DNA from 4 places in the Tumebacillus lipolyticus genome. Region 2 is predicted to be linked to each of the others. Evidence: predicted binding sites of a transcription regulator. Region 2 holds the regulator's gene; each other region holds the start of a gene.

Region 1 (7,802 bases), on a different contig from region 2:
GTAGACCTCGTTGCAGAAGTGGCAGACGAGCTCTGCCCGCTTGTCCTCTTCCATGATCTTGGTCAGCTCCGCCGCGCCGAGCGACAGCAGACCGCGGGCAAACCGCTCGTGGGAGCAGTCGCAGCGGAAGCCGATCTCGACCTTTTCATTGAAGTTGATGTCGCCTGGGATCAACCGCTTCAAGATCTCCTCTGGCGTGTATCCCTGCACGAGCAGTGAAGTGATGTGCGGGAACTGGCGAATCTGATTTTCGATGTAGTCGATATCCTCGTCCGACACCCCTGGGAGCAGCTGGAGCAAAAAGCCGCCCGCAGCAGTCACCGCCTGATCCTTCCCGACCAGAACGCCAAGCCCGAGCGCAGACGGAGTCTGTTCGGACTGGGCAAAGTAGTACAGGAAATCGTCCCCGATCTCCCCGGTCGCCAGCGGCACGGAGCCGATATACGGCTCCTTCATCCCCAAGTCTTTGATCACATAGAGAAAACCATCGCCGACCGCTGCGCCGACATCCAGCTTTTCGACATCGCCGAACACGATGCCATCTTTCGGAGCCAGTTCGACCAGCGGGTTGTCCACATAGCCGCGCACATGGCCCTCGCTGTCTGCCGTCGCCACGATGCGCCCGAGCGGGCCGTCCCCGCGAATCTGCAGTGTGACCGTCTCCTTGCCTTTTAACATCACGCCCATCATCGCAGCCATCGTCGCCGTCCGACCGAGGGCGGCGCTTGCCAAAGCGAGTGCCTTGTTGCGATCGGAAAGCTCCCTGACGATCTCCGTCGTTATGCATGCAAACGCGCGAAGCTTGCCGTCGAGTGCGGTTGCGCGTACCAAATAATCGCTCATTCTGTCGTTCCTCCTCAATGCTGAAAACGGTGCTGAACACACCGAACTGCAGATGGTAAAACTTGCACATCTCCAAACACTACTCTATGTTAGCATGATCCTCCCCCAGTTGTAAGTATACGAAGCGGCAGCAAAAGAGTGAGACGGATGGCGATCGCGCTTCATACGATAGGTGAAAACGCTACAGTGGAAGGTGACCCCCTTGGAGCAACCTCTGCTCGGACTGATGACGACCGATCTTCCGCGGCCGACCGCCACACGACTTCCCCCCACGTGGGAGCTGCTGTCAGCAGTCGGGCGCGAGGCGGAGATCCCCATCCTGTTTTTTCACCCGCATCAGATGGCGCTTGGCGCGAACAGCGTGTCGGGCTTCCGGCAGCGAGCGAACGGCTCCTGGTGGTACGGCCGAACGAAGCTGCCGCACCTGATCGTCGACCAGGTGTTTGTGCACATCGCACGCCTCGATCCCCAGTACGCAGCGCTCAAGCGATCGCTGCGAGCGCGCGGCATCCCGGTGCTCAACCCGCGCCTGCCCGACAAGCGCGGCGTCTGGCGCGCCCTGTCCGACTCCCCTGCCCTCGCCGCTCATCTGCCGGCGACCGACTCCTTGCTGCGGGCGGAGGAGGCGATCGGCTGGCTGACGCGCTACCCGAGCGTCTTTTTGAAGCCGGTTCGCGGTTCGAAAGGGCAAGGCGTGCTGTGCATCTCCCGAGCTGAGGACGGTCTGTTCACCATCGCTGAGCAAAAGCGACGCACCGTCGACCGAGCTCAGCTGCTCCAGCTGATCGCCGCGCAGCTGAAGCGAACGCCGCACCTGATTCAGCAAGGCGTTTCGCTCGTCGAGGTCGGCGGTTGCAAAATCGACCTGCGCGTCGTGCTCTTTCGCGATGGAGAGCGGAGGTGGCGGCCGGTGACCACCGTGCCGCGAGCGGGGCAGGCGGGGCAAGCGGTGACCAACCTCGCGCGCGGCGGACGGATCGAACCGCTCTCTTGGCTGGAGGCGGAGATGAACAAACGGCGGCTGAACATGCCCACCCGCGAGCAGATCGAACAGGTCGCCATCCTCACTGCCGAAGCGCTGACACCGATCCGACCCACGCTGGCCTTTCTCGGCATCGACATCGGGCTGACCACCGACGGCGAGCTGTACCCGCTCGACATCAACCCGCGCCCTGGCCGCCAAGCGCTGTCGATGGCAGATCGCAAAGCGGCCTATCAGCATCTGCTCGCCTTCTGCACGACGATCGCCCCGCCGCGCAGAAAAGCTGTGCCGCCGCTCCGATCCGATCGGCAGAAATTCTGACCCTTTCAGCGCTTGGAAGAAAAAACCGTCTCGCCCTAGAGTCGAAACGGTTTTTTTGTTATGCTGAAGAAATAGAAACGTTTGTTCGATTACATGGAGGTGAAACGGATGGAGCGAACGATATTACATCTCGATATGGATGCGTTTTTTGCATCGGTCGAGCAGCGCGACCAGCCGGAGTTGCGCGGTCGCCCGGTGATCATCGGCGGACCTGCGTCCGGGCGTGGTGTCGTCTCGACCTGTTCCTATGAAGCGCGGGTGTTTGGCGTCCGCTCCGCCATGCCGACCGCAGAGGCGCAGCGCCGCTGTCCGGACGGCATCTTTCTCTTCCCGAACATGAGAAAATACAGCACCGTCTCCCGTCAGATGTTTGACATCCTCGCACGCTATACGCCGCTGATCGAGGGTCTTTCGGTCGACGAGGCGTTTCTCGACGTCACCGGCAGCGCCCGCCTGTTCGGGGATGGCCTGACGATCGCGAGGAGGCTGAAGCAGGACATTCGCGACGAGCTTGGCCTGAGCGCGTCGGTCGGCATCTCCTACAATAAATATCTCGCCAAGCTCGGCTCCGATCTGGAAAAGCCGGATGGGCTCGTCCTGCTGAACCGGGAGGATCTGCTCCATCGCGTTCACCCCCTGCCGATCACCCGCCTGTGGGGCGTCGGCAAGAAGAGCGCCGAACAGCTGCAGCGCCTCGGGCTGAAGACGATCGGCGATGTGGCCAACATGGATCTGAAGCGCATGCGCATCCACCTCGGCGATTTTGCCGATCACATCTATCGGCTGTCGAACGGCCTCGACGATCGACCGGTCGAGCCGGAGCATGAGGTCAAATCGGTCGGTCACGAGACGACCTTCGCCGCAGATGTGCAGGAGATCGCCTTCCTCGAAACCACGCTGCTCAGCCAAGCGGTCAAGGTGGCGCGCCGCCTGCGCCGCAAAGGTGTGAAAGGGCGGACGGTGACGCTGAAGCTGCGCTACGCCCCCTTTCGCACGATCACCAGAAGCCAGACCTTGCCTGCACCCACCCATTTGGAACAGACGATCTACGAGGTGGCGAAACGACTGCTCGCCAAGTGCGCGCTCACGAAAAAGGATGCGATCCGGCTGATCGGCGTCTCGGTCAGCGGGCTTTGTGCAGACGACCAACAGCATGCGGAGCAGCTCAGCCTGTTCGACGATCTCAGCTTTCGCGCCCCCGACCCAAAACAGGAGGAGCTTTCGAAGACGGTCGACCTGCTGAAAGACAAATTTGGCGAAAACATCGTCACGCGCGCACGATTGATCAAGCGCGAGGACATGTAATCCTGTATACTAATAGATATAAAATTCTGATAATAAAGGAGATATGCGATGACAACCCATACGTTAGCTACGATGTTTCAATTTATGTTGATTGCGGCACTTTTGCTCAACCTTTACACCTTCCTCGTGCGCACCAAGCGGAACGCGTTGCCGGAGTTGGACAAGTATCTCTACGGCATCAGCCTCGGCGGGCTTTTCCTTGCGCTGTTCCTGACCTATTTCGACCTCAGCTTCACTCGCTTCTTTGCTGTCGTCGGGACGCTGGCCGCCCTGCTCGTCATCATCCGCAACTCGCAGTCGATCACCGCGCTGAAAGACAGCCTGCCGCCGAGAGAGCGCACCAATCTGCTTCGCCTCTATCTGGGAGCGATCGGGATCGCCGGCATCCTCGGTGGATTTTTCGGCTATTCTACCTATGTGGCCTAGCGCACGAATCGGTTCGCTTTCCAGCATGACGCGCAGAAAACATCGCGTCATGCTTCTTTTTTTGATCGCTGCTGTCACAAAAGCCGCTCGGGCGGTTTCGTATAGATAGAAGCCCGCGATGAAAGGAGGCGCAGAATGGAGGGAATCGCACGCATGGCAGAACGACCGAGTTCCCATACCGCTCCGCCATTTCCAGAGCTGTTCAAAACCTACTACCCGCAGGTTGTCCGGCAGATCATGCGCATCACTCGCGATCAGTCGGCAGCAGAAGACCTCGCCCAAGAGGTGTTTCTGAAACTGTACGATCAAGACATTCGCCTCATTGAAAATATCGGTGGGTGGCTGATGCAAGCGGGCATTTACGCCGCCTACAACTATCTGCGCGGTGAGAAAAGGCGCAATGCCCGCGATGAAGAGCAGGCGCATCACAGCTCGCAAGTGGAACCATCACCTGAAGACCGCTGGCTCCATCAGGAGGAGATCGAAGCGGTTCGCGAGGCGATCTTCTCTCTGCCGGAGCGCGATCGCACCTTGCTGATGATGAAATACTCCGGCTACAACTACAAAGAATTGGCCGAAGCAACCTCGGTCGATACCGGCTCGGTCGGCACGTTGCTCGCCCGCGCCAGACGCAAATTTCGAGATCTCTATCAACGAAAAAGGGGGTCTGAGGCATGAACAACTGTCCACAAGAAGCACGCATCCAAGCATATGTCGACGGCGAACTCTCTCGCCAAGAGCGCAAGGAGCTCGCCCTTCACCTCGACCAGTGCGACCTCTGTCGCCAAGCCCTCCTTGAGCTGAAGCGCCTGACCGCCTGGGCGGATGAGGCGCTCGCCGAAAGCTTCGCCCCGCTTCCTGAAGAGGCGAAGATCGACGTCGAGCAAGCTTGGTCGCGCTTTGAAGCGAAACTGCGCGAGCGCACAGCTGGTGCAAGCGCAGCGATCGAGCCGACCCGGCCGATCGAAACGATTGCAACCCCACCCCAAACGAAACGGAGCTGGTTTAGCATGGCAAAAACATATCAAAAATGGATCGCAGGCACGGCGGCGGCCGCACTGGTCGTCTCGGTGATGACCATCCCGCAAGTTCAAGCGGCAGCAGACGGACTGCTCTCCATCTTCCGCGTCAACAAAGTGGAGATGGTCAAAGTCACCCAAGAGGATCTGCAGAGCATCGGACAGCTCTTCTCCGGTCACGAGATCGGCGAAAAGACGATCAGCGGGCTCGGGAAATTCTGGGTCGATGAAACTCGCGAACAGCAAAATTTCGAATCGCTGGACGGGATGAAAGCGGCAGGTGTTTCCCCGATCACTCTCCCTGCTGGCTATGAGTTCCAATATGGTGGCATTCAGCCTGAGTATACGATCAACATGCAGTTGGACACCGACAAGGCGAACAAGATGCTGGCCCAGCTGAACGCAGGCGTAAAATTTGACGAGAAGCTGAACGACAAGCATTTTGCGCTGACCTTCCCGAAGACGACCAGCTATCAGTTCGGGCAAAACAATGGCGAATGGATCAACTACAAAGTGTTCAGCTCGCCGAAGCTCAACGTGCCGGCCGATGTGGATGTGGAAGAGCTGCGCCGGACGATTCTCGCCTCGCCGCTCCTGCCGCAAGGAGTCAGCGCACAGCTCTCTTCGATCAAAGATTGGAAGACCACGCTGCCGATTCCATTCTTCGAAGGCAAGAAGAAAGCGGAAGATGTTAAAGTAAAGGGCAACAGCGGTCTGTTCCTGCCCGAGCAGTATGGCAACAGCGCCTCATTGATGTGGGAAGCGGACGGAGAGATTCACAACATCTCCCTCTATTTCCAAGCTGAAATGTCAGATCAAGAGCTGAAAGCTAAACTGCTGAGCATCGCCAACAGCCTCTAGAAGCGAACGTCAGATGGGAGCAAGAGCAGCCGCCAATCGGTTTGCTCTTGTTCTGTTCTGCACGGAAAGGAGTTACTCATGAGCGACCTCGTGATTCAGACATGGAATCTCACCAAACAGTATGACGGAAGAGCGGGCTGTAAAAATATCACCCTCGAAGTGCCGCGCGGCGTCGTCTTCGGGTTTATCGGGCCAAATGGCGCAGGCAAGAGCACGTTTGTCCGCACGATGCTCGGGCTGATTCACCCGACGAGCGGACGTGCCGAGATGATGGGCCGACCGATCGGCGATATCGACACCAAGCGCAAGATCGGCTATCTGCCCGAGCTGTTTCGCTATCAGGACTGGCTGACCGGCCGCCAGCTGTTGGAGACGCACGCAGAGTTGGCAGGAGTCCCGCGCCATCTGCGCAAGAAGCGCGTTGACGATCTGATCGAGCGCGTCGGCATGGCCGGGAGAGCGGACGGGAAGATTCGGAAGTTCTCCAAAGGGATGCAGCAGCGGATCGGTCTGGCCTGCGCGCTGATCAGCGACCCCGATCTGATCTTCCTCGACGAGCCGACTTCTGCGCTCGACCCGATCGGGCGTCGGGAGGTCCGCGATCTGATGTCCGAATTGAAACGGGAAGGCAAGACGGTCTTCTTGAACTCGCACCTGCTCTCCGAGGTGGAGACGATCTGCGACCATGTGGCGATCATTCACAAAAGCGAACTGGTCGTCCAAGGGGAATGGCGCAAGCTGACAGAGGCGCAGACCAGAGTGCAGATACGGGCTGCCGGCCTGACCAAGGGCATTCTGAACAGCCTCGACGGGCTGATCCGCGCTTGGGAGCCGGTCGATTCCTCGGCGGAGGACAACACGCAGCGATTCCTGCTCCAACTGTCGGGGGACGACCAGATTCCTGAGCTTGTCAATCTGTTCAGCCAGCGGGGTGTGATGCTGTACGAGCTGGTGCCGATCCAACCGCATCTGGAAGATGTCTTCCTGCACTGGGTGAACCGAAAGGAGCAAGAGCATGTTCTCAATCGCCAAACTGTCATTTAAAGAAACGCTCTATAAGCGCATCTTTCTGATCGCCCTGCTGATGACGATCGCCTTTTTGATCTTTTTTGGCGTCGCCAACCACTACGCCTCCAAAGAGCTGGAAGAACAGTTAAGCTTTCTCGGCGGTGACATCGGCCAGCTGTTGATGGAAAAGTCGATGTTTGCCACCCAAATTCTTTCGATCGGACTCTTTTTTGCCAACTTTATCACGATCTTGCTGACGACGCTCTCCACGGTCGGCAGCGTGTCTGGCGAGATCGAAAGCCACCAGATCGACACGATTCTCGCGCGGCCGATCAAGCGTCGCGATCTGATCCTCGGTAAATTTATCGGGCTGGGCAGCTTGCTGGTGCTCTACTCGCTGTTTATCTTCGGCGGCGTCATTTTGATGAACAAGCTGTTCGGCGGTGCGCTGACCATCACGCTCAGCTTCGAGCAGTTTGCCAAAGCGGGCTCCCTGTTTCTAACCCTCCCCCTGATCACGGCGGCGCTCGGTCTCTGGCTCTCCACTCGCCTGACGACGATCAACGGCGGCATCATCATGATCGTCCTGTTCGGCATCAGCTTTATCGGTGGCTTTATGGAGCAGTTTGGTGCGCTGATGAAAAATGTGGCGCTGCAAAACATCGGCATCCTCTCCTCGCTCGTCTATCCGATCGACGCGCTGTTCAGGCGCATGACCGTCATGCTCTTCGACGTGGCGGACAGCCCGCTCTCCTTTGCTGCGAAGGGCTTGTTTGGCACGGTGGCCATGCCGAGCAATGCGATGCTCATCTATTCGTTCCTGTATGGAGCGCTCCTGCTCTTCTTAGCCGTTCGGAAGTTTAGCAAGCGGGACGTCTAGTTTTACAATAAGGATGCTCCTCGGCAGGTATTGGAGCTCGAAGCCTATAAAAAACAGCACTCGGCAAGAGTGCTGTTTTTCTTCTCTGGACAACAAGGATCGCTCGCGCCCCCTGAACGGAGCCGCACATGCCGTTCACCAGCACCACATCAACAAG
Region 2 (7,802 bases):
GCGCAAGAAAAAACTCCGCCATCTATCCGGGGGTGAATTGCAAAAGGTCGGACTTATTCAAGCGGTGATTCACGACCCTCCGATCTGCATCTTGGATGAGCCGTTCGAACATCTAGACCTAGAAGAGATGCTCTACTTTCGCCATCTGCTGCAACGGTTGTCGCAACATTCGGTCGTGATCATCAGCACACACCAGATTGAACAGATCGATCTACTGGGGACAGCCGATGTGATGGTGATCGAAAGTGGTGCGTTGAGAGCGAGTGGAACCGTTCAGTCGCTAGGAGATCTGCACCGATTTTTTATGGTATAGTGAAAAGGACGTTTTAGAGATGGGAGAGACGTGCTTTGTCCTTGTTGCAACTCTTACAAAATCCGACTTGGCTTCAGCTCACCGCCAAGATTGAAAAGAAGATTTCCGAACAGTTTGCTCTGATCGACGATACGGTCGTCTACAACCAAGCGAAGATGCTCCAAGCGTTTCAAGAGGAGCGGGTGAGCGATTTTCATTTTGCCTCTTCGACCGGGTACGGCCATAACGACGCAGGTCGAGAAGTGCTTGAGCGCGTCTATGCGAAAGCGTTCGGAGCAGAATCTGCATTGGTTCGCCCACACATCGTCTCGGGAACGCATGCGATCGCGCTGGCGCTCTATGGTGTTTTGCGCCCAGGCGATGAGTTGCTCTACCTGACAGGCAAGCCGTATGACACGTTGGAAGAGGTGATCGGCGTCCGCGGAGAGTCGGGGGAGGGGTCGTTGAAAGAGTATGGTATCTCCTTCGACTCGGTGCCGCTAAAAGGCGATCAGGTCGACTACGAACTCGCTGCAAAGCGGATCAAACCGAACACGAAGATGATCGGCATTCAGCGCTCGGCGGGCTACTCGTGGCGCTCCTCCTTTTCGGTCGAGCAGATCGGGGAGATGGTGCGCTTCGTCAAAGGGATCAAGCCGGATGTGATCGTCTTCGTCGACAATTGCTACGGCGAATTTACGGAGCGGCGTGAACCGACAGAAGTGGGCGTAGACCTGATCGTCGGTTCGCTGATTAAAAATCCTGGCGGCGGCTTGGCGCACAGCGGTGGGTATGTAGCTGGACGCGCCGATCTGGTGCACCGCGCTGCCTGCCGTCTGACGGCGCCTGGCATCGGAGCGGAGCAGGGCGCGATGCTCGGAACCAACCGCACGATGTTCCAGGGGTTCTTTTTGGCACCCAACGTGGTCGGGGAAGCGGTGAAAGGTGCCGTCTTTGCTGCTGCGCTATTCGAAGAGCTCGGATTGGTCACACATCCAGCCTCCACAGCGCCGCGCACAGACATCATCCAAGCGGTTCAGCTCGGCACGCGGGAGAGGTTGATCTCGTTTTGCCAATCGATCCAAGCGGCAGCCCCGGTCGATTCGCATGTCAAGCCGGAACCGTGGGCGATGCCCGGCTACGCGGATGAGGTGATCATGGCGGCAGGAGCGTTCATTCAGGGCTCGTCGATCGAACTGTCTGCCGATGGACCGATTCGCGAGCCGTACATCGGCTATCTGCAGGGCGGTCTGACCTATGCGCATGCGAAAGTGGCTGTGCTTTCTGCAGTTGCAGCGCTGAAAGAGAAAGGACTGCTGTAACAGTTGTCATACGGAACATCAGAAAAGACCATGTTAAAAGTGACGTCAGTCGCTTTGAGTATGGTCTTTTGCTGTTGGCCGGTGAGCCAGAAAAAAATCTATGTCAGATTTCCTTACATGCGTTGACACCTATCCTTGACACGGCATATAATATGGCTATCACAGGAGAGGCGTTGATGTGAATGAACGATGAACTCAGACGCAATCTCGCCCTTTTTCCGATTGGCATCGTCCAGAAGCTAACCGATCTCACTGCCCGGCAAATTCGCTACTATGAGCAACATAACTTGGTACAGCCGGCGCGCACAGAAGGAAATCAACGATTGTTTTCCTTTAATGACGTGGAACGCTTGCTCGAAGTCAAGCGGCTGATCGACCAAGGGCTGAATATTGCAGGGATCAAGACGGTGCTTGGGCCTGCCAAGACCGCTTCAAGCCTCCTGCCTGATACAAAGAAAGAACAGGCGGAGAGAGTGGCTCAAGATGCGAAACGCGATCTGACCGATCGCGAGCTTCGCGAAAGGTTGAAACAGGAAATGCTGCGTCGTCCGGGCATGCAGGGGCACAACCCGTTTAATGCTGGCGATCTGTCGCGGTTTTTCCACTAAAACAATATAGAGCATTCATTCCTATGAGGGTGGAGCCTAAGGAGGAGAACCAGAAATGAACTACAGCACAGAAGACATCAAACGCATGGCGAAAGAAGAGAACGTGCGGTATATCCGCCTGCAATTCACCGATCTGCTTGGCGTCATCAAGAATGTAGAGATTCCGGTGTCTCAGCTTGACAAAGCGCTGGACAACAAGATGATGTTTGACGGTTCCTCCATCGATGGCTTCGTTCGCATCGAAGAGTCCGATATGTACCTGTATCCGGACCTGAACACCTGGTTGATCTTCCCGTGGGAGACAGAGAAAGGCTACAAGGTAGCCCGCCTGATCTGCGACATCTACATGCCGGACGGCACCCCGTTCCCAGGCGACCCGCGCTCCACCTTGAAGCGCGCGCTGGAAGAGGCAAAAGCGATGGGCTTCGACACGATGAACGTAGGTCCGGAACCGGAGTTTTTCCTGTTCAAGCTTGACGAGCAAGGAAACATCACGACTGAGGTGAACGACCAAGGCGGATACTTTGACCTCGCACCGGTCGACCTCGGTGAAAACTGCCGCCGTGAGATCGTGCTGACGCTGGAAGAGATGGGCTTTGAGATCGAAGCTTCTCACCATGAAGTCGCTGTTGGCCAACATGAGATCGACTTCAAATACACAGATGCTGTCACCGCAGCAGATAACATCATGACCTTCAAGCTGGTGGTGAAAACGATCGCTCGCAAGCACGGCCTGCACGCGACGTTCATGCCGAAGCCGATCTTTGGCATCAGCGGCTCGGGCATGCACTGCCACCTGTCCCTGTTCAACGGCAAAGTGAACACGTTCTTCGACGACAAGGATGAGCTGGGCTTGTCTCAGACGGCAAAACATTTCCTGGCTGGCGTGCTGTTGCATGCTCGCGGCTTTACTGCGATCACCAACCCGACGGTCAACTCGTTCAAACGTCTGGTTCCTGGCTATGAAGCGCCTTGCTACATCGCATGGTCTGCGAAAAACCGTTCGCCGCTCGTTCGCATTCCGGCATCGCGCGGTCTTTCCACCCGCATCGAGGTGCGCAACCCAGATCCGGCGTGCAACCCGTACCTCGCGTTGGCTGCGATGCTGCAATCAGGTCTGGATGGCATCCGCCGCGAACTGCAGCTGACAGACCCAGTGAACCGCAATATCTACGTGATGAACGAAGAAGAGCGTCTCGAAGCTGGCATTCACTCCTTGCCTTCCTCGCTGAAAGAGGCGATCGATGAGCTGTTGGCTGACGAGGTGATCGTCAAAGCGCTCGGCGAGCACGTGATCGCGAACTTTGTGGAAGCGAAGCAAATCGAGTGGGATATGTTCCGCACGACCGTTCACGAATGGGAGCGCACGCAGTACCTGACCACATACTAAACAGCAAAAGCCCCGTCCGATGGACGGGGCTTTTTATCGTTCAATCACATGATCTCTCTGAAAACGCCGATCACTTTGCCGAGGATGGAAACGTTTGCATAGCGCATCGCTTCCATGGTCGGATTCTCCGGTTGCAGGCGGATATGATCAGCTTCTCGATAAAACCGCTTGACGGTCGCTTCGTCATCTTCGGTCATCGCTACGACGATCTCGCCGTTCAGGGCGGTCGCCTGTTGGCGGACGATCACGAGATCGCCATCATAGATGCCCGCATCGATCATCGACTCTCCGACAACGTTTAGCAGGAAGACGTTGTTGTCACCGACAAAACGGGTCGGCAGCGGGAAATAATCCTCGACATTTTCGATCGCGGTGATCGGCGTGCCTGCGGTCACGCGGCCGACGATCGGCGCCATCACAGTCGAATATTCAAAGCGAGAGTCGGTCGACTGATCCAAGTCGAGCACTTCGATCGCTCGTGGCTTGGTCGGGTCGCGGCGAATCAGCCCCTTCTGTTCCAAGCGTGCCAGATGGCCGTGCACGGTAGAACTGGAAGCGAGACCGACCGCTTCGCCAATCTCGCGAACGGACGGTGGGTACCCTTTGTCTTTTACTTCTCTCTTGATGAACTCCATGATCTCTTGCTGACGCTTCGATAGCTTTATCATGTCAAATACACTCCTCGACTACAGGGTATGAGTAGGTTATCAGAATGAGAAAATATGTTCGCAGATTGATTGTTGAAAGAATTATACCACAGGTTGGTAATAGATACAAACGTAAGTTCTTATTTTCTCAATGCTGGCGAGCGTTCGGACAGTTTCCGCGCATGTGAGAAGGTCGTGCTATAATCAAAGCATCAACATATAAATGCAAGGGGGAGTGGCAGATGCGGTTAGCCGATAAGACTGCGATCATCACCGGCGGGGCAAACGGGATCGGAAAAGAGACGGCGCTGCTGTTCGCCAAAAACGGTGCGAAGCTGATCATTGCCGACTTTGATGAGCACAGCGGAACCTCGACAGTCGAAGAGGTTCGAGCGCTCGGTGCACAGGCGCATTTTGTAAAAGCGGACGTATCGGCTGCAGACGATGTGAACCAGCTCGTTACGCGCACAGTCGAAGCTTTCGGCCGCGTCGACATTCTGGTGAACAACGCGGGCATCACGCGCGATGGTTGGCTGGTCAAGATGGAACAAGCACAGTGGGAACGGGTGATCGGGATCAACCTGACCGGCGTCTTTCTCTGCACGCAAGCGGTGGCAGGGGTGATGATCGCCCAAGGGGAAGGCGTGATTCTAAACGCGGCGTCTGTCGTCGCTCTGTACGGGAACGTCGGCCAGACCAACTATGCGGCGACGAAAGCGGGCGTGATCGGGATGACCAAAACGTGGGCGAAAGAGCTCGGGCCAAAAGGTGTGCGGGTCAACGCGGTCGCCCCGGGATTTGTTGCGACGGCGATGACCGAAAAGGTGCCGGAAAAGGTCTTGCAGCTGATGAAGGAGCAGACGCCGTTGCGCAGGCTCGGTCAACCGCGAGATATTGCCAACGCCTATCTGTTTTTGGCATCAGATGAGGCGAGCTTCATCAATGGTGCGGTGCTGTCTGTCGATGGAGGCTTGAGCTTCTGAACGGATCGATCGGCACAGCAGTCTCATTTTGACAAAGATTGAAGAACGTACTACTATATTTTTACGATGCGCAAAGTATTGCAAAAGCGCGAGGTGAACAGGGAAATGCGACGGGGCAACCTGTCAGGTCGTTTTTCCAGATAAATGGTTGTGCTGCAAAGCCTTGCTACATAGTTTCGCGCATCGACAGGGAGGTACATACTGATGAATCTAGTTCCGTACGTCGTGGAACAAACCAGCATGGGAGAGCGTTCCTATGACATCTACTCACGGATGTTAAAAGATCGCATCATCTTCTTAGGTACCGAGATTAACGATAACGTGGCCAACTCGATTATCGCACAGTTGCTGTTCCTCGCGGCTGATGATCCGGACAAAGACATTCATCTCTACATCAATACACCGGGCGGTTCGACGTCTGCCGGCATGGCGATCTATGACACGATGCAATACATCAAACCTGATGTATCGACGATCTGCCTCGGCATGGCAGCCTCGATGGGAGCTGTCTTGCTGGCAGCAGGCGCAGATGGCAAGCGGATCGCACTGCCGAACGCAGAGATCATGATCCACCAGCCGCTCGGTGGAGCACAGGGGCAAGCGTCCGACATGGAGATTCAAATGGAACGCATGCTGCGCACGAAAAAGCTGTTGACCACCGTCCTTGCTGAGCGCTCCGGCAAGCCATATGACAAAGTGGCGTCCGACATGGATCGCGACTACTGGCTGTCAGCCCAGGAAGCGCAAGAGTACGGCTTGATCGACAAGGTGATCGAGAAGCTGTAAGGCACCACACCGACCACCGTGAGCGGATCCACCGCTTGCGGTGGTCTTTTCGTCTTCCTGAGGAGCGAGGTTCGGGCAAGGCAGGAAGCTGATCTTGCGGTGAGATTGTGCTACACTCAAAGTGAGGTGAGAACAAAATGATCATCGATGTGAGCGACGTTGCGGTGGAGCGGATGAAGGAAATGCTGGCCGAAAAGGATGGCGAGCAGTTGGGCGTGCGCATCTATGTGTTGCCGGGCTGAGGCGGTCCTACCTATAAATTGGCTCTGGATGAGCCAACACACAGAGATACGCAAGTGATGGAGTCGGGCATTTTGTTCCTGTTTGGCGCGAAGACGGCGACACTCGTACAGGATCTTGTGATCGATTATGAGGAGAGCGAAGGATTTTCGATCTACGATGAAAGCATCCCGAGCTCACAATGTTGAGCGACTTTCGCTGGAAGTACATAGAAATATGATCGATCACGCATCGATTCTGATCGATCGCCCCAAGACCTCTTGAGCGGAGGTCTTTTTTTTGTAAAATCTGTAACCAAATGCGGGGAATGCTCGTCTATATAAAGGAAGGAATCGTTGCTGAAACTGTGAGAGCGAGAGGAGGGCCGAATTCGATATCTCATCGATTCCCTGCACAATATGGTGAATGATCGAGAATTTGACTCGAACCATAGATCGAAAGGACGAGCAAGGCGGTATTTCTTGGATCGAACGCGAAGGAGGCGATCGAGGGTGGATATGGCGAACTGGCAGGTGAGCATGACGATGCCCAAGCTGGACCAAGTGGAAAAATATACATGTATCTTAAAAGCTCTCGGCTACGAAACAGGCGAGCCTGAAGCGGTACATGATGGGTGGATCGTCAAGTGGAGACACAATTACGATAGCGCATCATAAGTCTGAAATTTCAGACCAAATGACAGTCAATTTGAGGTTTTGGTTGTCATAAGATTTTTTATGTTCACTCAGAATTGGTAATAAGCGAAAAAATCTGAAAAAAACGGGCGCCATTCGCTTTTTTGGGTGGTGCTTTTTTCTTATTCTTGCTAAGGTAGTAAAGGAAGCAGTAAAAGAGTGTAGGAATGGGGGAGAAGGGTGAACAAAAGAGCGATTGTCTGGACCGGAGTCCTCGTCGCGTTGTTGGGAACGAGCGGCGCTTGGTATCTCACGCAGCGATACGACGAGAAAAAAGGCGAAGCGACCGCCGTCACTTCTCCTGCGGCGAATTCGGCAGACCAGTTGAAACAGCAGCAGGAGAAACAGCAAGCCTCTGCGTCTTTCGCCATCCGTGGGGTCATCGAAGGAGGAACTTACGGGGCATCTTGGACGCACGAACAGCGTCTGTCCATGTTTGAGTTCATGTCAAGCAACCGCTACAATACATACGTATACGCGCCAGCAAATGATCCGTTTCAACGTGTTGACTGGGCTCTGCCTTATCCGGAGGAGCAGGCGTCCAAGCTAAAGGAACTGATTCAGAAAGCCAAGGAGAGCGGTTTGAGATTTGTCTATTCGATCTCGCCAGGGCTCTCGCTTTCCAGCCAGAGCAGTTCCAATTCGGCGGAGATGAAGAGCAAGGCGATCAATTATTCATCGGAAGAAGATCAACAGAAGTTGTTCGCCAAGACGGAGCAGTTGCGAAAGCTTGGCGTGGACACGATCCTGCTGTCATTCGACCAGGCGCAGGGGGGGTTGTCAGACAAAGATCGCGGGACCTATGGCACCAATTATGCGCAAGCTCATGTGACGCTTGCGAACTCGCTTCTTGAGGAGGT
Region 3 (7,802 bases), on a different contig from region 2:
GCATGTACGTTGTGGTTTACGGACTCCGCAACGTGGGTCTAACAGATCTTCTGGCAGTGGTTGTTCAAGCTGCTGCTGACCGCGGATTGTTCGCCGCCACGATCGGAATGGGATTCTTGTCCGCAGCTTTGTCTTCCATCATGAACAATATGCCGACCGTGATGATCAATGCTTTAGCGATCGATGGGATCACCACGACTGGCATCATCAAAGAAACTTTGATTTATGCGAATGTCATCGGGTCCGACTTAGGGCCGAAGATCACCCCGATCGGCTCACTCGCAACCTTGTTGTGGCTGCACGTCTTGTCCCGCAAAGGTGTTGTGATCACCTGGGGGCAATATTTCCGAACTGGTATTGTGTTGACCATTCCGACGCTCTTCATCACGCTCATCGGTTTATACTTCTGGTTGACTCTCATTCAGTAAAGGTAGGGGATCATATGTCAACTTCTAAGAAAACCATCTATTTTCTTTGTACGGGGAACTCTTGCCGCAGCCAGATTGCAGAAGGTTTTGGAAAGAAATATCTGGGTGACAGATACGAGGTTCGCAGCGCAGGCATCGAGGCACATGGTCTGAACCCGAATGCTGTCAAAACGATGGCAGAGAAAGGGATCGATATCTCGAACCAGACTTCGGACACCATCGATCCAGAAGTAGTCAAACGATCAGCTTTCCTGATCACTCTTTGCGGCGATGCCAGTGATAAGTGCCCGATCACGCCTCCGAATGTGACCCGGTTCCATTGGGGCTTTGACGATCCAGCCAAGGCAACAGGAACGGAAGCAGAAAAATGGGCCGTCTTCCAACGCGTACGTGACGAGATTGAGGAACGCATCATCCGATTTGCTAAACATGGTGAATAACGATAGGAAAAGGCCCTCGCCATGAGGACCTTTTTTGATCTTATGAATCAGTGTTGAGCAATTTCTCCATCGCCACGACATCTACAAACTTGCCTTCGAGTACTCCTTGGTTATGAAATACTCCCACCTCACGAAAGCCAGCCTTGCGATAAAGACCTTGGCCAAGACCATTGAAAGGGAAGGTGAAAAGAACGAGTTTATGAAATTCGTTTTCTTGAGCTGTCTGCTCAAGTTCCTGTAACAGCTTTTGTCCGATTCCACGACCACGATGTTCCCGATCGATATATACAGAGAGATCACCAACTCCTCTGTATGCGGTACGGCTATTGTATGGGTTTACTGACGCCCACCCAACAACTATACCTTTCACCTCGGCAACTAGAACAAAGTAACGTCCTTGCCTAGTTTCAAACCAGGATTCCATGTACGCTAAATCCTTCGGTTGGATTTCCAGAGTCGCGATACGATCTTCGATTCCTTGGTTATAGATTACAAGGATTGATTTCAAGTCGGTTACTCGGGCTTTGCGAATGAGTATCAAAGTGGCCACCTCAATCATGGAAGTATAAATTTTCAACTTAATTTTATACAGAGCTATCAAATTTGCTCAATGCTTTCGCTTCTTACAAGCTGTTATTTCACCAAACAGTTCGCCCCGTTATTCGCAAGCAATGATGTTCAGCACTTTGCTCATCTCGATCCGATCCACTCCTTCTGCTGTCTGCAGAAAGAGCCCACCGTTTCTCGTCGAAGGCACGCCGATCAGCACTCGGTCTTCCAGCGGGTGAAACAGGGAGACAGCGACTGGCAGCTGATATTCTAAAGCTTCTTGCAGCACATACTCCATCTCGCTCCAAGCGTCTTCAGACACGACCGGCATCTTTCTTCTCCTCGCCGCCACCGCCTCGCGCTTCATCACCTCCCGATGCTCGGGCAGCACCAACCGCATCGCTTCAAAAATGTTGCCATCCACAATTCGCATCCGAAATCCCCCTTTACATGTAGTGACCGCCGATTTTCTTGCTCCGCTCAAGCAGTTGCCCCGCCTGTTTCAAGCTGGCCGCGCGCATGATGCTCGTTTCGCCAAACTTCGTCTTGATCTCATCTACCGTGCGGGTCAACTCCCTCTGCTTCGTCAGATCTTCAAACAGATCTAACTGCAGCGTGTTCGAGTGGCGCAGCAGTTCGAGCGAGACGGTGACCGCCCGCACCCCGCTCTTATCCCACCAGCGGTCGAAAAGCCACATCAGGTGGGGATATAAATCTTTCGGTTGATCGGTGAGCGCGGTCAGCGTCTTCGCTTTGGAGAAGCCGCCTTTCAGCTTTTCATAGGTGAGGCAGAGCCCGATCCGCCGCCCTTTCTGCCCTTGATCTCTCGTGCGACGACACACTTCATCCAAAAGCTCGCGGATCACGACTGCCACCTCGTCGCGCTTGTAAAAATCTCGCGGCAGTGTCGTCCGGTGCGAGATCCCCTTGTGCGGCGCGTCGTACGAATCAGGGTTGATCAGCGAGTGATCCTGTCCGTGGCTCCAGCGATGAATCACGATCCCCCACACGCCAAACTTGTGCTGCAAATCATAGAGCGGAATCTGCGCGACATCCCCGATCGTCCTCGCCCCAAAGAAATCATGGAGCACCTGCGCCCGCTTCTTCAGCCCCCACATCTCGAAAACGGAGAGCGGGTGCAGTTTTGTCTCGATGTCCTCTTCTGTCCACCAGACAACGCCAGAAGGGTCTTTTTTGGCCAGCTTGTTCGTCATTTTGGCCAGCCACTTGTTCGGGGCAAGGCCGATGCGACACCTGATCCGAAACAGATCCCAGATCGTCCCTTTCAGCTCTTGTGCCGCAGCCACTGGGTCGGTGAACAGTTGGGAAGGATAAGGAAAAGCAAAAAACGCCTCATCGACCGAAAACTGTTCATAGAGCGGAAACATGTCTTGCACCACCTGTTGGATGCGGGCGCTCGTTTCCAAATACAGTTGCATCCGCGGTTTGACCACGACCAAGCGGTTGGCGATCCCGAGCGCCTCGCCAAGGCGCATCGCATTTTCGACCCCTTGCGCTTTTGCTGTCGGCGTCGCCGCCAGAATGATCCCCGACCTCCGCTCCGGGTCTCCTGCCACGACGAGCGGTGGATCGCTCAAGCTGTCTTGCTCCCTCCGGTGGCACGCATATTCGGGACGCGCGGCCACTTCACAAGAAGCGTAAAAACTTTGCATGTCGATCAGGCCATAGATCAGCTTCATTGCCGCTCAGCTCCCAGATGGTAGCACCCCAGAATGCCCTGTTGCTCCGCATCGAGCATCGGTCGCATGAAGTACACTTTGCGCCGATACTCGTTCTCTGTAAACAGGACAAAAATATCGTGATCTCGCTCTTCTCGTTCCAACAGAAGCAAGTTCCTTTCGCGAAGTTCACTTCTCAAGTTTTTCGTTTCGTCCCGTAGCTGCTCTTCTAACTTCTCGAGGAGAATCACCTTGTGAATCAGAGTGATCGAGCACATCTTTCTCCACCACCTCGAACATATGTTCTGTATTCTTTAAAGTATACTCGAACACTCAAGCGTTATGCAAAGCAAAAATGTACCATATCGACAGATATGGTACAGTGGAATTTATATATGATCAGTTCCATATTTAACATCACTTTAAGCGACCTTTGACCCGAAGCTGTTGGAAATCCACGCCCTGCACATTTTCATGACGCTGATCATCATGGAAGAGAAACACGCCGAGCAGATAGCAACCGGCCATCGCCAGCAGCGCCACACCGTCCACCCATTGGCCATAGAAGCCGACCAAGTTCATCGGATGTGAGAACATCGACAGCCAACCGGAAAAAAAGAGGAGCAGATGGGTGTCCCAGGCGGCGCCGTTCCCCCATTTGTACAAGAGGAACAGAGCGGCCGGGCCGTGGACGAAGCTCATGTACAGGAGCGCATCCGCAAGCGGTCGATCGTGGGAAAAAAAGCGCGCTTGATAGTAGCCGACCATCCCCATCGAAAGCGCCAAGGCGGTGCCGAGCACGATCGTGGACACGTCGAGCACGACCATCGCCAAAGCGGAGGTGCCGAGGAACGTCCAGATCAGAAAGGGCACCAGCAAGATCTTTATTAAGATAAACAGGATGATCACAACCTGAGCGGTCACCGTGTGATAAAACAGTTTCAGATTTCTCACGCGAAAGCCCCCTTGCGTGGCACTTGTTCACCTTCATTCTATTCGGCGCTTGGCCACAAAAGACGTACAATCTTTGCGCGCTGCTGCTGATCATCGAGAAATCGCTTTCAAACAAAAAAAGACCTGCTCCCGAACTGGAGCAGGCAAACTATGATAGGAGTGGAGAGAAACCAGAACTAAAGCTTCTTGGCAACATCATACTCGACCCCATAGAGGTTGTCAAGCAATTATCTGATATTTTGCACTAGTTCGGCAAAACCAGGAAACGACACGTCGACCGACTCCCAGTCGCAAATGGTCACCGGGCTGTCTGCCGCGAGTGCCGCGACCGCCATCGCCATCGCGATGCGGTGGTCATGGTGCGTCTGCACCACCGCGCCGCCTCGCAGCTTGGTGCGACCGACGATGCGAAGGCCATCCTCCAGCTCTTCCACCTGCGCGCCAAACTTGCGCAGTTCGGCGGCGGTGGTGGCGATACGGTTGGACTCTTTGACCTTCAGTTCCTTCGCATCGCGAATCTCCGTCACGCCTTCCGCCTGCGTGGCGGCCACGGCGAGCACTGGAATCTCATCGATCAGGCGAGGGATCAGCGTGCCGCACACGGTGATCCCTCGCAATGCTCCCGCTTGCACGCGGAGATCGGCGATCGGTTCGCCGCCCGAGAGGCGCTCGTTCGACAGCTCGATGTTCGCCCCCATCTCGCGCAACACCTCCAAGATGCCGGCGCGCGTCGGGTTGATGCCCACACCGCGCAGCGTCAGATCGGAGCCTGGCAAGATCGCAGCGGCGACCAGCAGAAAAGCGGCCGACGAGAGATCGCCTGGCACTTCGATCTCGGTCGCAACGAGCGATGAGCCGCCGCGGACGGCGGTGTAGCCATCCTCTTCGACAACCGGAACGCCAAAAGCTCGCAACATCCGCTCCGTGTGGTCACGAGACTGCTCCGGCTCTTTGACGCCTGTCGTGCCGTCCGCAAACAGGCCAGCCAAAAGGATCGCCGACTTGACTTGCGCGCTGCCGACCGGTGAAACGTATTTCATGCCTTGCAGCCCGCCACCGCGCACCGACAGCGGAGCGAGCTTGCCGCCCGCTCTGCCATCGATCTTTGCGCCCATCTCCTGAAGCGGGTTGGTGACACGCCCCATCGGGCGACGTCTGATCGATTCATCTCCCGTCAGCGTGCTGTGAAAAGGCTGACCTGCCAAAATGCCGAGGATCAGGCGTGCGGTCGTGCCCGAATTGCCGACATCGAGCACATCGTCAGGCTCGCGCAACCCGTGCAATCCAACTCCGTTCACCCGCAGCTCTGTCGCCGATACCTGCTCCACCTGTACGCCCATCTTGCGAAAACAATCGATCGTGCTCAAACAGTCCGCGCCTGGCAAAAAGCCGCGCACAGAAGTCACGCCCTCTGCCAACGCCCCAAACATCACCGCCCGGTGCGAGATCGACTTATCCCCCGGAATTGTCACGGCGCCTCGCACTCGCTCCGCCGGTTGAATCACCATATCCATCGTCTGTTGCCTCCTCTGTCCTTCCTGTCGAAAAACGAAACAACTTTTGAAAGGCGCTCCATCTCAGCTCGATCTTTCAGCTCATCTCTGCTCAAAAGCGGCAACGTTTCTTCATCTCTTATCTTACCATTCCTATCGGTTGCTCACCATCGATCGTCGTTCTTTTTTGAATCGTTGATCGTCAAAAAGCGAGCCCGTCCTTTTCCGCCCAAACAGCGGCGACCTGCACGAGCGTGCCGCTCTGTTCCACCTCACACGTGGAGCTGAACACCTGCAGATCTTCCTGCAACGCGCACAGATGCAGTTCGCTGTACAATGACGCAGCTTGCGAGATGCGATTGCGAGTGTGCACTTGTAACATTTTCGTCATACCTACTTTCTCCCGATTCAAGCTGACCTGTTCCAATTGGTATATGCTTGAAATGAGAGAGGGGCTGATTTCATGCACATAGAATTGTCTCAAAATTGGAACTTAGATGACATCTTCTCCGGCGGCAAGGACTCAAAAGAGCTTGCCGAAGAACTTGCCAGCCTGCATGACCTGCTGTCCGAGACGGTCGTTGTCTATCAAGATTCGACTCAGCTGAAAGCATTGATTATAAGCTTGCAGGAGCTGGGCAGTCGATTGACCGAGTGTGACATGTTTGTGTACTGCCTGTCCTATGAGCACCGTGGGGATGCCCAGGTGCAGGCACTGCAAGGCAAAGTCGCCAAATTGCGTGCCTTGCATCAGGCGCTGATGATCCGATTGGAGCAGCAATTGGCTTTGGTGCCGCAGCGCGAATGGGAAGATCTGTTGCTCGATGGGGAGCTCACTTCGATCGGGCTTTATTTGGATGAGCGCCGCGAGCGGGTAAACGTGCGCTTGAGCGGAGAACAGGAACTGCTGGTCAACGAGCTGTCGGCCGACGGGTATCACGCGTGGGCGGGCTTGTATCGCGCGCTGCAAAATCGACTTCGCGTGCCGTTCGAGCTGGACGGTGAGCAGCAGGAACTGTCGACAGGCCAGATCTGGGGGATGCTCAGCCATAAAGACCGCGATGTGCGCATGCGCATGTTAAATGCGCTGGAAGAGAAGCTGAAAGGAGAAGAAGAGCTGTTCGCAGCAGCGCTCAACCACCTGGCCGGTTTCCGCCTCGCGCTGTACGGCAGACGAGGCTGGGACTCGGTGCTGCAGGAGCCGCTCTTTCACAACCGGCTCTCGCAAGCGACGCTCGATGCGATGTTCAAAGCGGTGGAGCAAAATCGCCATCGCCTGACGCCCTTTTTGCAGCGCAAGGGGGAGTTGCTCGGCTTGGAGGATCTGATCATGCCAGACAGCGGCGCCCCGTTTTCTGCCGCAACGTCAGACATTCCGTTCGATCAGGCTGCCGCGTTGATCGTCGAGCAGTTCGGCGCCTTCTCGCCGCAGATGGCCGATTTTGCGAAAGCCTGTTTTCAAAGCGGGTGGGTAGAAGCGGAAAGCAGACCGGATAAAGGCGCAGGCGGCTTTTGCACCCCGTTTTTCCGCCGCCGCCAGTCGCGCGTGTACATGAACTATCGCGGGCGAGCGTCAGACATGCTCGTGCTCGCACATGAGCTAGGTCACGGCTACCACAACGACGTGCTGAACGGGCTGCCCGCTTTTGCCCAGGACTATCCGATGTCGCTGGCGGAGACGGCGTCCACCTTTGCCGAGCTGATCGTGATGGATGCGGCGATCGAACGAGCGGAGTCACAGGAGATTCAAGCTGCGATGTTAGCCGACAAGCTCGGACGAGGGATCATGTTGGTGCTCGGCGTGTACGGCGCGTATCGATTTGAGCGCACTTTTTATGAAGAGCGGAAAAAGGGCATCGTGCAGGCAGCCCGGCTGTCGGAGCTGATGGTCGAGTCGCAGCGCCACGCGCATGACGGGGTGTACGACCGCTATCATCCCTACCAATGGATTTTGCAGCCCCACTTCTATATGACAGACAACCCGTTTTACAATTTCCCCTACACGTTTGGCTATCTGTTTTCGATGGGGCTTTATGCGCAGGCGAAAAAGACGGGCGCGAGCGATTTTGACCAAAAGTATCGGCAGTTGCTCCGCGATACGGGCAGCATGACGGCCGAACGAGTCGCACAGACACATCTTGGCGTCGACTTGACACAGACAGAATTTTGGCAAGCGGCGATCGAACTGATGGTAGCAGATGTGGAGCGATTTTTGCGACTTACGAAGTAGTAAAAGGTCAGCCAGCCCTGCTGGTTGAC
Region 4 (7,802 bases), 620 kb from region 2:
GTATAGTCGGTGATGCGAGACAAGAGATCCGCTCCGACGACGAGGATATGCTGAAAATTTCCCGTGCGGATGAAGGCGTCTGCCGTCTGCAGGGCGGAGAGAAAGCCGACACAGGTCATGTGCAGGTCGATCGCTGGGATGGATCGGCAGCCGAGACGGTGCTGAAGCTGACAGGCGACCGAGGGGAACGGATGGTCTGGCGTTTCGGTGCCGACGAGGATCATGTCGAGTTCTTGCGCAGAGAGGCCAGCATCTTGGAGTGCCCGCTCGGCGGCGAGCAAGGCGAGGTCTGAAGTCGCCTGATCGGGAGCGGCGATGCTGCGCTCGGAGATGCCGGTGCGGGTGATGATCCACTCGTCGCTCGTCTCGACCATCTTTTCTAAATCGTGGTTGGTCAACCTGCCCTCGGGCACGTAAGAGCCGATGCCCGAAATGATCGTGTTGTACATTGATGATCACCTCTCAGTTTTTGTATAGGCTCATTATATCACTTAGTATTAGAACCTGATACTAAGAAAATTGTTATAAGATGGTCGTAACGGAGGGTGAACTTATGGGACGTTTTTATACCAATATCGATTGGGGACAGAACGGCAAGAAACCGGAGCTGAAAAAAGAGTCGATGCGCCGGATCTATCAATATTTTGTCCCCTACTGGAAGCTGTTGTTTGGCGTGATCGCCTGTATCTTGGTGGCGGCGGGGCTCGGGTTGTTGCAACCGCTGTTCATCAAGTGGATCATCGATCTGGCCATTCCGGAAAGCGACCTCTGGCTGCTCAACTGGCTGGTCATCGCGATGGTGGTGGCCGCCATCCTGCAGGGGCTGGTCGGCGTGATGCAGACCTATCTGAACTCGCGGATCGGTCAAGGCGTGATGTTCGACATTCGCAACGGGATGTATCGCCATCTGCACCGCATGTCGATCCGCTTTTTCACCTCGACGAAGACGGGCGATATCATGTCGCGGGTGAACAACGATGTCAACGGGTTGCAGCAGGTGGTCACCGACACGATCGCTCAATCGTTAAACAACATCTTGATCTCGGTGACGACGCTCGTCACCATGTTCTTGCTCGACTGGCGGCTGGCGCTGATGTCGCTCGTGCTCTTGCCGCTGTTCATTCTGCCGACCCGCAAGGTGGGCAAGCTCAACTATGAGGCGCGGAAGAACACGCAGGTGCGGATGAGCGAGCTCTCCTCGCTGATGCAGGAGACGCTGTCTGTGTCGGGGGCGCTGCTGGTCAAAGCGTTTGTGCGGCAGGAGGACGAGACGCGGAAGTTTGAAGGGATCAACCGCGAACTGATGCGCTTGCAGATCAGGCAGAGCATGATCGGGCGCTGGTTTTTTATGTTTGTCGGGGTCATCTCGACGGCGGGACCTGCGATCATCTACTGGTATGGCGGGCATCTGGTGGTCGGCGAGAGCATGACGCTCGGGACGGTGATCGCCTTCACCGCCTTCTTGAGCCGCTTGTATGGGCCGGTGGCGGCGCTCGCCAACATTCAGGTGAACATCATAGGTTCGGTGGCGCTGTTTGAGCGGTTGTTCGAATACCTGGATCTGCCGCTGGAGATCGTGGAGAAGCGGGATGCGATCAAGCTGGATCAGGTGAATGGCCGTGTGACGTTCGATCGGGTGTCCTTCCGTTATCAGGACGGACGAGATGTGCTGCAAGACCTGTCGTTCGCCATCGAGCCAGGTCAGGTGGTCGCTTTGGTCGGGCCGAGCGGCTCGGGCAAGACGACCGTGTCCAACCTGATCCCGCGGCTGTATGATCCGAGCGATGGGCGCGTTTTGCTCGACGGTCATGACCTGCGCGATCTCAACTTGAAATCGCTCGGTGAGCAGATCGGCATGGTGACGCAGGAGACGTTCTTGTTCCATGCGACCATCCGCGATAACCTGCGCTACGGCAAGCCGGACGCGACCGATGAGGAAGTGGTTGCGGCGGCGAAAGCGGCCTACATCCACGATCTGATCACGTCGCTGCCAGAAGGGTATGACACGATCGTCGGGGAGCGCGGGCACAAGCTGTCCGGTGGCGAGAAACAGCGGATGGCGATCGCGCGCGTGATCTTGAAGGAGCCGAAAATTTTGATTCTCGATGAGGCGACCTCAGCGCTCGACTCGCATTCGGAGCATCTGATCCAGCAGGCGTTAGAAGAGCTGATGAGCAACGAGTCGAGAACTTCGCTGGTGATCGCTCATCGGCTGTCCACGATCTTGGCGGCCGATCAGATCTTGGTGTTGGAAGCTGGCCGTCTGATCGAAGCGGGTCGGCACGAGGAGTTGCTGGAGCGGGATGGGATGTATGCCAGCCTCTATCGCAAGCAGTTTGAAGCAGAACAGGGATCGAGCGATCCAAACGGGATAGAATAGGGAAAAAGCAGGAAAGGGAGTGATGCGCATGAGCGGGAAGGACGTGAGCGACCGCGTTCCCCCCGGCCAGCACCTGACCGAAAAATGGCCGGTGCTGCACGCGGGGACGGTGCCGAGGGTCGATCTCGATCTGTGGGATTTTAAGATCTTTGGCCTCGTGGAGGAGGAGAAGGTGCTGACGTGGGACGAACTGTTAGCTCTTCCTGCCTGCCGGTCAACGTCTGACATCCACTGTGTGACCACCTGGTCGCGCCTCGACAACAGTTGGGAGGGCATCTCGTTTCGCGATGTGATGGCACTGGTCACAGTGAAGCCGAAAGCGAAATTTGTGGTGATTCACGCGGAGGAAGGGTGGACGACCAACCTCCCGCTGACCGATCTGCTGATGGACGATGTGCTGTTCGCCCATTCGCACGATGGGGAGCCCTTGACGCCCAATCACGGCTGGCCGCTGCGCTTGGTCGTGCCGCACCTCTATTTTTGGAAGAGCGCCAAGTGGGTGCGCGGGATCGAATTTGTGGCGGAGGATGTGCCAGGCTTTTGGGAGGAGCGCGGGTATCATCTGTACGCCGATCCGTGGCTTGAGCAGCGCTATCGAGATGACCCAGAGTGGCATCGCGGCGTGAAGAACACAGACGAGTATTATGAGCAGGTGGCGAAGCGAATTCGTCTGCACGAGCAGAAGAAAGCGCAGGGTGGCGAGCTTGACCCATCCTAACGCTACGAAGAAGGGAAAGACCCTGTCGCGCGAGACAGGGTCTTTTGCTGATGGCTAGGCCAGCTTTTCTTGTTTTTTCTCCTGCTTGTCCTTTTCCTCATCCTCGCCATGCACGAGATTGCGAGTGGCAGATTTGAACTCGGAGAGCGTCTTGCCAAAGGCGCGGCCGAGCTCAGGCAGCTTGGATGGACCGAAGATGATCAGGGCGATGATGATGATCAAGATCAAGCCGGGGATTCCGATGTTGGTGAGCATGTGCGTTCCCTCCTACAGTTTAAAGCCGGTGATGGCGACAACAGCTGGTCGAGGCATCGAATCGCCCGGGCGGTGCGGCCACATCGAGGTCGGAGCTTTGATGTCTTTCGTCTGTTCGCCCGGATGCTGAACGGAGAGAAACAGGGTGGTCTCATCTGGCGTGAAAAACGGTCCGGTCAGTTCGGCGTCGAGCGGAGCGGAGGCGAATTGCATCGCTTCTCCGGCGTTCGGGCCGATCGTCGGAATGACATACAGCCCGTTGTTGCCAAAATGAGCGTGGACGCCTTTGTTGATCGACGATCCGGAGATGTCGGTGACCGTCCACAGGTTGCCGTTGCTGTCGAAGGACAGGTTGTCAGGCGCGGAGAAGCCAGATTGGCGACCGCCAGCCGCAAAGATCTCAAAGTCGAACTCCAGAGCGCCCAGATCGTCATCCTGCTCAAAGAAGCGGGTGATGTGACCGTGGATGTTGCCGTGGTTGTCGTTGTTGGTGTGGGCGATGAAGATCGTGTTGTCAAACGGAGAGATCTCAACATCCTCTGGACGGTCGGTCGGGGTCGCCCCGAGAATCAGCGCCGCCTCGTTCGCATAGACCAGCACGTCCGCTTGCGTCTGGAACTGCGCCTTCAGCTTCTCGACCGTCTTGCTGATCAGCGCGGGTGCTTTAAAGCCTTGTGCGGACAGCGCCTTTTGTACCGCTTCGATGGTCAGCGCGATCCAGGCGCCCTTTTTCATGTTGGCGGCGTAGAGGGTGCCCTCTTCGAGCAGCGCGGAGTTCGCCTTTTCCTTCGCCGCGTCAAACTTGCCTTTGGAGATATATTTGTAGACGCAGGCATCCTTTTCATCATCGCCCATGTAGACGACGATGCGACCATCTTTCGCCAATCCCATCGCCGAGTTCTCATGATGGAAGCGACCGAGCGCGGTGTGTTTGCGCACTTGCCACTCCGCATGGAACGGATCGACTTCGATCACCCAGCCGTAGTGCGTCTGATTGAGCCCGGCCGCCTCTGCTGTGCTTTCGAAGTTCTCCTCACAGGAGAGGACGGTGTTCCACAGGGTGATGCCGCCAGAGCAGTTGGCAAAGGTGCCCTGCACTTTGCTGACACCTCCCACCGCTTTCGATCCCTTCGCAGGTCCGGTCAGCTCAAACGGCGTGAGGCCGGTGATGCGGCGCGCATATTGAGAGCGTTTATCGAGCTTCCACGTCCCATCTTGGCTGCGGTAGACCTCGATGATCGAGCCGCCTTGGTTGTACAGCAACTTATGTAGCTGTTCTTTCGTATAGCCGCCAGATCCCGGCTGTCCTTCGACCCAGATCGGGTTGGTGTACTCATGATTGACCCAGAGCAGACCTTTGTCTGAGTTCTTTCCATTGAGCGGGAAGTAGGCGGTGTAGTCGTTGTTGAAGCCGAACGTGTCGCCAGCAGCGTTGATCACATCACCGTATGCGGCGACCACATCATATTTGAATCCTTTCGGGAGCAGCAGTTGATCTTCTTTGGAATGTTGGATCGGTTTGAAATAGCCGGATACTTTGTTGGTCTTAAATCCGAACAGGTGGTCGGCAGTCGCCGCTTTTGCTTTTTCGCTCGTCAGCACGCCAAGGCCGGATGAAGCGGCTGCCAGCGCCACGGAGCCGGTGCCAAGATAGGACAAAAACTTGCGACGGTTCATCGTTTCCATTTGTCGATCCCTCCAATATGTTCTACAACTCAAGGGTAATGGAAAACGAATCAACTGTGATTGAGGAGGGGTCAAAATCTTGTAAACAACTATTGCGCATTTGTGAAAATGGGATGTGTGGATCGTCCGCGATCTGGGTATAAGAGAGGTAGGATGGAAACTGACGGAGGCGGTGGGGATGAAAAGCAAGCAAAAGATCTGGCTCGGCATGCTCGTTTCGATCATTTCGATCGCGGTGCTGTTCGTGGTGAAATCTCTATTTGGCTCACAGGCGGTAGACGTGCTGGGATTCGGATTCTTGATCGGCTTGTCCTATGCGGCGCTGTGCAAATGAAATCCGCCCTGACCGGCGACGGACAGGGCGGACGAAGCAGTATCATACTGCCTTACAGCAGGCTATAGGTAATCGAATAGAGGAGTGAGACCACCATCGCCACTGCGAGCACGAGGGAGACGGTGCGAACGATCTTCTGATTCATGTGATGCGCTCCTTTCCCAGCTATCACAATCAGTATACCATGAGCGGGAATGCTGGGAAAAGCGTGTACCAAGAGTTGGCGAGCATCAGCGGATCTGCCGGATGAAAGCGCCCGCACCGATCGGTTCGAACCTCACTTGGGCTATGATCAACACAGCACGCGCACGATATTTTGGAGCGGGAGCAGGAACTCCCCCCATTCGTTGCTGATCTGCATGCTCCGGGTATCCGGGGTGTAGCTGACGACTCGTCCCTCCACTGTATGTTCACCGTCCACTTCTCCGACGACAAATCGCAGTGCTCGGCAGTGCATCATCGCTTCCTGCACACGGTGCTCGATCTCTTCCTGCGGGTCGCGGGTCGCGACTTGCACGCTGTGGGGCAAAGCACCACCTTCTGCGAGATGCGCACCGAATTCAGGCGAAATCGTCTGCTGATCATCCCAAATCTTGTTTCCTCGGTTCATATGATCGCTCCCTTGCATAAAATAGTACGGTAGACGAGTATAAAAATGAACACGAACACTTGTTCTTATTTTAACCGATCTGCTTGTAAAAAACAACACTCGCCGCTGTCAACGAGAAGAGTATATTGTCGAACGCTGTCATTCATGAGAAGATAAGGACATAAGTCCTATATTCTGCATGAGTGGGGATGAGATCGCATGATTCTGACCGATGTGCTCTATGACCGAAAGATTACGTGCCCGCTTTGTTCTCACGTTTATGTTACGAAAAAAGTCCTATCCAAAGCGGTAAAAGCGCAGAGTGTTGAAGGTGACTTCTACGCGACCTATCGCCAGGTGAATCCAAATTACTATACGATCAATGTATGCGGCATGTGCGGCTTCTCCTATATGGATAAGACCAAGCCGCGAATCAATTCCTATAAGCGAGAGCGCTATCGCCAGAAAGTGGTGACCCGCTGGATGCCGCGCGATTTTGGCAACGTGCGATCGATCGAGGAGGCGATGACCTCCTTCAAGCTGGCGGTGTTCTGCGCACAGTTTATGGAGGAGCCGGCCAAAACGGTCGGCGGCCTGTGCTTGCAGCTCGCCTGGCTGTACCGAGAGCAGGGCGATGCGGTGCAGGAGGAGCGCTTTTTGCGCCATGCGCTCGACTTTTATTTTAACGCCTACGAGCATGACCGGACGATCGGGGCGGACGGCCGCATCACCTATCTGATCGGCGAACTGCACCGCCGGCTGAACCAGCAGAAGGAAGCGATCTACTTTTTCAACCAGGTGATCCAAGATAAGCAGTCGCTGCCCAAGTATGCGAAGCTGGCTCGCGATCAGTGGACGCTGATGCGAGAGCCGCAGCAGATGTCAGGTTGAGCGCGCGAAGACAATCTTCTATAATGCAGTCAGAAGAGGTGAGGTCGATCCGACTTTTGCCGTCAAGAGCGGCGGCAGTGCCTTGTGGAACGCGTCGTTTGGCACAACTCTTCGATTTGGACAAAAGGTGGGTGCTGGATGAGACCGATCAGCGTGCAGGTGCGCGGGCTGTTGAACCGCGAGGAGATTGAGCGCTACAACGATCTTTGGGAGGTCGGGAAGTTTTTAGAAGGAGCTGGCAAGTTCGATCTGGCGCGAACGATTCAGCGCGAGATCGATCTGCTCGCCGAACCTGCGGTGGAGAAGCTGATGCGCTATGAAAATCGCACAGGCCACGCTACGGTGGTGGCAGCTCCGGTCATCATCGACAACCGGAAAAAAGATGACGCGAAATAATTGAAAATCTTTCTCAGTTGGGTCTTGACAACGCAGTTTTTTGGCCTTGGCATGCCTTGACAGCAGGTGCTACCCATGCCTATAATAATGTTGACCAAATCAATCAGGATTCGTTTTGCGAGTTCCTGATTTGTTTTTACACATAATCCTGACCAATATGGTCAAGATTAGTTAGTGGTATGCGCAGGCGGATATCTGCTTGTTCCAAAGGAGGTGCGTACATTGAAGCTTTCTTCGCGCGGTCATTACGGCCTGATGGCGATGACCTATTTAGCGCAAAGAGCGGAGGAAGGCCCGACGCCGATTAAGCAGATCGCTTCTGCCGAAGAGATTCCCGAGCAATACTTGGAGCAGATCTTTGTCGAGCTGCGAAAGGCAGGGCTCGTCACCAGTGTACGCGGTGCTCGCGGTGGCTATCGGCTGGGTCGTCCTCCTGAGGAGATCAACGTCGGCCAGGTGGTCAAAGTGCTGGAAGGCGAGATCGCGCCGGTCGAGTGTCTGCACTCCTCCGAAGAGGACGCGGAGCTCTGTTGCTCCAAGACCGACTACTGCA

What was found. Region 2 encodes LexA, which represses DNA repair genes until DNA is damaged. Its sites were predicted from a motif close to CGAACATATGTTCG; they were not measured.
Region 1: the regulator LexA is predicted to act here: its motif matches at 2,221-2,234, upstream of ACFSOY_RS11680 (DNA polymerase IV).
Region 3: the regulator LexA is predicted to act here: its motif matches at 3,390-3,403, upstream of ACFSOY_RS21265 (YhjD family protein).
Region 4: the regulator LexA is predicted to act here: its motif matches at 6,036-6,049, upstream of ACFSOY_RS03770 (YolD-like family protein).

The regions. Positions count from the first base shown of each region.
Region 1 is NZ_JBHUIO010000006.1:8,307-16,108, forward strand. Features, by position in the region: gene hslO (Hsp33 family molecular chaperone HslO) at 1-843, opposite strand, end outside; gene ACFSOY_RS11675 (YheC/YheD family endospore coat-associated protein) at 1,046-2,146, shown strand; gene ACFSOY_RS11680 (DNA polymerase IV) at 2,255-3,451, shown strand; gene ACFSOY_RS11685 (hypothetical protein) at 3,500-3,877, shown strand; gene ACFSOY_RS11690 (RNA polymerase sigma factor SigX) at 4,013-4,555, shown strand; gene ACFSOY_RS11695 (anti-sigma factor family protein) at 4,552-5,757, shown strand; gene ACFSOY_RS11700 (ABC transporter ATP-binding protein) at 5,836-6,801, shown strand; gene ACFSOY_RS11705 (ABC transporter permease) at 6,773-7,645, shown strand.
Region 2 is NZ_JBHUIO010000002.1:339,754-347,555, reverse strand. Features, by position in the region: gene ACFSOY_RS00995 (ATP-binding cassette domain-containing protein) at 1-313, shown strand, start outside; gene ACFSOY_RS00990 (methionine gamma-lyase family protein) at 349-1,614, shown strand; gene ACFSOY_RS00985 (MerR family transcriptional regulator) at 1,797-2,222, shown strand; gene glnA (type I glutamate--ammonia ligase) at 2,278-3,612, shown strand; gene lexA (transcriptional repressor LexA) at 3,657-4,280, opposite strand; gene fabG (3-oxoacyl-ACP reductase FabG) at 4,502-5,242, shown strand; gene clpP (ATP-dependent Clp endopeptidase proteolytic subunit ClpP) at 5,447-6,028, shown strand; gene ACFSOY_RS00960 (hypothetical protein) at 6,760-6,924, shown strand; gene ACFSOY_RS00955 (beta-N-acetylglucosaminidase domain-containing protein) at 7,123-7,802, shown strand, end outside.
Region 3 is NZ_JBHUIO010000009.1:334-8,135, forward strand. Features, by position in the region: partial or broken gene ACFSOY_RS14155 (ArsB/NhaD family transporter) at 1-428, shown strand, start outside; gene arsC (arsenate reductase (thioredoxin)) at 443-868, shown strand; gene ACFSOY_RS14165 (arsinothricin resistance N-acetyltransferase ArsN1 family A) at 909-1,427, opposite strand; gene ACFSOY_RS14170 (YolD-like family protein) at 1,527-1,850, opposite strand; gene ACFSOY_RS14175 (DNA polymerase IV) at 1,864-3,117, opposite strand; gene ACFSOY_RS21265 (YhjD family protein) at 3,114-3,374, opposite strand; gene ACFSOY_RS14185 (hypothetical protein) at 3,514-4,050, opposite strand; gene aroA (3-phosphoshikimate 1-carboxyvinyltransferase) at 4,278-5,558, opposite strand; gene ACFSOY_RS14195 (hypothetical protein) at 5,746-5,934, opposite strand; gene ACFSOY_RS14200 (M3 family oligoendopeptidase) at 6,007-7,773, shown strand.
Region 4 is NZ_JBHUIO010000002.1:958,877-966,678, reverse strand. Features, by position in the region: gene ACFSOY_RS03800 (beta-ketoacyl-ACP synthase III) at 1-449, opposite strand, end outside; gene ACFSOY_RS03795 (ABC transporter ATP-binding protein) at 554-2,380, shown strand; gene ACFSOY_RS03790 (sulfite oxidase-like oxidoreductase) at 2,403-3,098, shown strand; gene tatA (twin-arginine translocase TatA/TatE family subunit) at 3,153-3,353, opposite strand; gene ACFSOY_RS03780 (PhoX family protein) at 3,366-5,039, opposite strand; gene ACFSOY_RS03775 (hypothetical protein) at 5,218-5,373, shown strand; gene ACFSOY_RS03770 (YolD-like family protein) at 5,666-5,983, opposite strand; gene ACFSOY_RS03765 (DUF2225 domain-containing protein) at 6,182-6,853, shown strand; gene ACFSOY_RS03760 (hypothetical protein) at 6,992-7,249, shown strand; gene ACFSOY_RS03755 (RrF2 family transcriptional regulator) at 7,472-7,802, shown strand, end outside.